2 regions of the Embleya sp. NPDC005971 genome follow, and region 1 is predicted to be linked to the other one. Evidence: riboswitches for the same ligand, from Rfam matches in the RefSeq annotation. Region 1 holds a riboswitch; the other holds the start of a gene.
The links. Region 1 has a riboswitch for thiamine pyrophosphate ahead of thiO (glycine oxidase ThiO). Riboswitches for the same ligand answer to the same signal wherever they lie in the genome.

Region 1 (2,193 bases):
GTGCTCGGTCGCGCCGATCACCAGTTCGCCGTCCGCGCGCGGGACCAGGTACATGCTGCCGCCCTTGACCACGCCGCGAACGTTGCGGGACAGCAGCGGCAGCAGCGCCGGCGGTACCTTCAGCCGCAGGATCTCGCCCTTGACCGGCCGCACCGGCGGGACCACCTCGGGCGGCAGGCCCGGGATCAGCGCCGAACGGCAACCGGCCGCGAGCAACACCTGGTCCGCGAGCAGGTCGCGTCCGCCGACCGTACGCACGCCGTACGCGCGCTCGTCGGCGACCAGGACCCGCTCGACGCCCTCGCGCACGAAGGCGACGCCGGCCCGGGCGCAGGCCGCGAGCAGCGCCGCGACCAGCCGACGGTTGTCGATCTGGTGGTCGTCCTCGACGTGCAGGCCACCGGTGATCGCCGGGGACAACATCGGTTCGAGCCGCCGGCACTCGCGGCTGGTCAGCCAGGACGATTGCAGGCCCAGTCGTTGCTGGTAGGCGTGCAGGTCCTTGAGGACGGCCCGGTCGTCCGCGTCCAGCGCGACCGCGATCGTGCCGCACGCGCGGTAGCCCGAGGGCAGGTCCGCGGCCTCGGCCAGTTCGGCCGCGAACTCGGGGTAGCGCCGGGCCGATTCGATGCTCAGCCGGAGCAGGCTCTCCTCGCCGTACTGGAGTTCGGAGACGGGGGTGAGCATGCCGGCGGCGGCGTGCGAGGCACCTCGGCCCGGGGTCGGGTCGACGACGGTGACCGAGAGTCCGTGGCGGGTGCGGGCGCGCCAGGCGACGGACAGTCCGACGACGCCCGCGCCGACCACGACGACATCGGTGGGGTGCTCGGACATGGTGGGTCCGGCCATGGTGAGAAGAACTCCCTTCGCCGGTATGACCCGGATCAGGTTCGGACGGTCGGGGGCTCGCAGCCCCCCTCTCAGCCCGGTCTCACCGGGCTCCCGTGACCTCTCCACACTACGACACCGGTTTCCGGTGCCCGGGAGCGCCCGAGTACGCCGACGATGTCCTTGACTGAGTCAAGACCCTGCGCGTCGGCGGTCTCGGGCCGCGTCATAGGGTGCCCTTCATGGACAACGTGCTCGTCGTGGGCGCCGGCATGGCCGGCCTGCAAACCGTGGTGGCGCTGCGGGACCAGGGGTACACCGGTCGCGTCACCCTGCTCGGGGCCGAGGCGCACGCGCCGTACGACCGGCCGCCGCTGTCGAAGGAGGTGCTCGGCGGCAAGACCGACGACACGTCCTTCGAGGCGGACTGGGCCGCGCTGGAGACCGAGGTGTTGTTCGGCCGCACCGCGACCGGACTGCGCCCGGGCGTGGTGGACACCGACGCGGGCGAGATCGCCTTCGACCGACTGGTGATCGCGACCGGCTCGCGTGTGATCGACCTGCCCGGCGCCGCCGAGGTCCCCGGCGTGCACGTGCTGCGCACCATCGACGACGCCCGCGCGCTGCGCGCCGCACTGGTGCCCGGCGCCCACGTGGTGATCGTCGGCGCGGGCTGGATCGGCGCCGAGGTGGCCACCGCCGCGGCCGCCGCCGGTTGCCCGACCACCGTGGTCGAGGCCCTGCCCACCCCGCTCGCCGGACCCTTCCCGGAGGCCGTCGGCGCCCGGTTCGTGCCGTGGTACGCCGAGGCCGGCGTGGAACTGCTGGTGGGCGCGCGGGTGGATCGGCTGGAGGCGGGCGCGGTGCACCTGACCGACGGCCGCCGGCTGCGCGCCGACGCGATCGTGGTCGGCATCGGGGTGCGCCCGGCCACCGAGTGGCTGGCCGACTCCGGCGTGACCCGCAACGAGCGCGGCTTCGTCGAGGTGGACGACCACCTGGCCACCTCGATGCCCGGGGTATACGCGGTCGGCGACTGCGTGGACTTCCCGTCCGCCCGCTACGGCACCCGGATGAACGTCGAACACTGGGACAACGCGCTCCAGGCGCCGCGCGTGCTGGTGGCCAACCTGCTCGGCGGCGACCAGGCGTACGACCCGGTCCCCTACTTCTGGTCCGACCAGTTCGGCCGGATGGTCCAGTACGTCGGCCGGCACGGCGCGAGCGACGAACTGGTCTTCCGGGGCGCGGACGAGGACGGCAAGTGGACCGCGGGCTGGTTCGCCGGCGACCGGCTGGTGGCGCTGCTCGCCGTCGCCCGACCGCGCGACCTGGCCCAGGGCCGCAAGCTCGTGCAACTGGGCA
Region 2 (2,193 bases), on a different contig from region 1:
TCTGCTTCCGACGCGCCCACCGGGCCGCGCCGGAGCACGCCCACCTGCTCCGGGCCGCCGCGCAGGTGGCCTCGGCCCGGATCGGACTCGACCCGCGCGGCATCGCCTGGCGCAGCTTGCTCGACCCGCCGTCCGCCGCCGAGATCGCCGCCGCGCTGGGCCGGCTCGGCAGCGACGCGCTGGTGCAACTCGTCCCCGGCGCAGCGGTGTTGACCGGCACGGACGGCACGACGCGGGTGCTCGACCTGCCCGAACTGGACTACGGCCTGGCCCTGGCCGAGGGCGATCGGGAGAACTGGGCGGACCTGCTCGATGCGTTGTGCGGCTGGGCCTGGGGCGCGGTGATGGAACCGGTACTGACCGCGCTGCCCGGCTCGTTCGGCCGCGCGCCGTCCCTGGTCCTGCTGCCCGCCGGACCGTTCGGCATGGTCCCGTGGCACGCGGCCTGGTCACTCGTCGACGGCCGCCGCCGGCACGCGCTGCAACACGCGCAGATCTCCTACATCGGCGCACCGCGCCTGCTGTGCGAGGTCGCCGCGCGGCGGAGCAGCGAGCCGGTCCGGCGAAGCCCGATCGAGATCGGCCGGACCGCCGGCGACCCGATCGCGTTCGTACCGGCCGGCGGTCACGACGAGACCTGGCGGGTGGGCGCCGAATACCTGACGGCCGGCACCCACACGGTGGTGTCCACGCTGTGGCCGGTGGACGAGACGACCACCGCGCTGGTCCTGTACATGGCCCACCACTACCTCGACCGCCGCGACCTGCCCCCGGCCCAGGCGGTGCGTACCGCGCAGTTGTGGCTGCGCGACCCCAAACGCGGCATCCCGGCCGCGATGCCGGCCGAACTGGCCGCCCGCGCCCGCGCGATCGTCCCGGACGACCTGACCGGCTGGGCGGGCTTCACCCACTCGGGATGGTGAGCCCTACCCGTGGAAAACGGCACGTGCCGCCGATCCGGGTCGGTGCCGCCTGCCCGCCCAGGACGTTGCCGCACCCGCCCGGGACGGCGCGAATCACCACCCGGGGGCATCTCCCGCGCCCGCCGGGCGACCCGGCCCGAGGTCGCCTTCCCCCACCCCGCCTTCCCAAGCCGCCCGCGAGGCGCGTACTGTTCGCCACGCCATCGCGGGAGCTCGGACCAACCGGGCTGAGAGGGCGGCATGGGGTGTCGGCGTCGAGCCGGTGCACACCCCGGGGCCACCGACCGCTTGAACCTGTCCGGGTAATGCCGGCGTAGGGAGAGCAGGTAGAGCCATGTCGGCTCCTGTCGTCGACGACGCACGCCCCGAGACGCCGCACGCCGGCGCCGAGGCACCCCTGATCCTGGACACCGCCCCACCACGCACCCTCGGCTTCCGCGACCAGGCGGCGTTCTGGGCCAACCTCGGGGTGAGCCTGCTCGGCTTCTCCGGCGCCCTGTACGTGCTGGCCCCGGTCGGCTACCCGCAACTGTCGATGGTCGCCGCGATCGTCGCGGCCGTCGGCGGCACGCTGATCGGCACGCTCATGGTCGCGGTCGCCGGCATCCCCGGTGCACGCAGCGGCGCACCCGCGATGACGGTGCTGCGCGGCCTGTTCGGCACCAAGATCTCGTACGTGCCGACGGTGTTCAACATCGTCCAGTGCATCGGCTGGGGCACCTTCGAGCTGCTGGTGATCTCGATCGGCATCGAGGCGATGACCGACGGCGACGGCCCGCACTGGCTCTACATCGTCGCCGCCGGCGCGGTCACCACGGCGATGACGCTGCGCCCGCTGGGCATGCTGCGGATCCTGCGCCGCTACGTGACGGTCGCGGTGGGCATCGCGATGCTCTACTTCTCGGTGCAGCTGTGGCGCGAGGGCCTGCCGCCGATGACCGAGGGTTCGTGGTCCGGGTTCTTCCCGGCGATGGACGCGGCGCTCGCGGTCGCGGTCTCCTGGGTCCCGTTGGCGTCCGACTACACCCGCCACTCGCGCGGCACCAAGCCCGCGTTCTGGGCCGCGTTGAGCGGGTTCTCGATCACCAGCATCTGGTGCTACCTGCTCGGCCTGGTCGCCCTCGCCCAGGTGGGCGGCGACCCGGACAAGATCTTCGACTCGTTCCTGGGCGTCACCGCCGGGTGGGTGTTCTTCGCGGTGCTGGTGGTGCGCGAGGTGGACCAGAGCTTCGCCAACGTCTACAGCACCGCGATGTCCATCCAGAACCTC

Region 2: another riboswitch for thiamine pyrophosphate. It lies ahead of ABZ374_RS36605 (cytosine permease); the one in region 1 lies ahead of thiO (glycine oxidase ThiO).

The regions. Positions count from the first base shown of each region.
Region 1 covers NZ_JBEXUX010000001.1:440,835-443,027, forward strand. The annotation lists gene thiO (glycine oxidase ThiO) at 1-834, opposite strand, end outside; TPP riboswitch at 845-956, opposite strand; gene ABZ374_RS01895 (FAD-dependent oxidoreductase) at 1,071-2,193, shown strand, end outside.
Region 2 covers NZ_JBEXUX010000058.1:53,141-55,333, forward strand. The annotation lists gene ABZ374_RS36600 (CHAT domain-containing protein) at 1-923, shown strand, start outside; TPP riboswitch at 1,119-1,262, shown strand; gene ABZ374_RS36605 (cytosine permease) at 1,258-2,193, shown strand, end outside.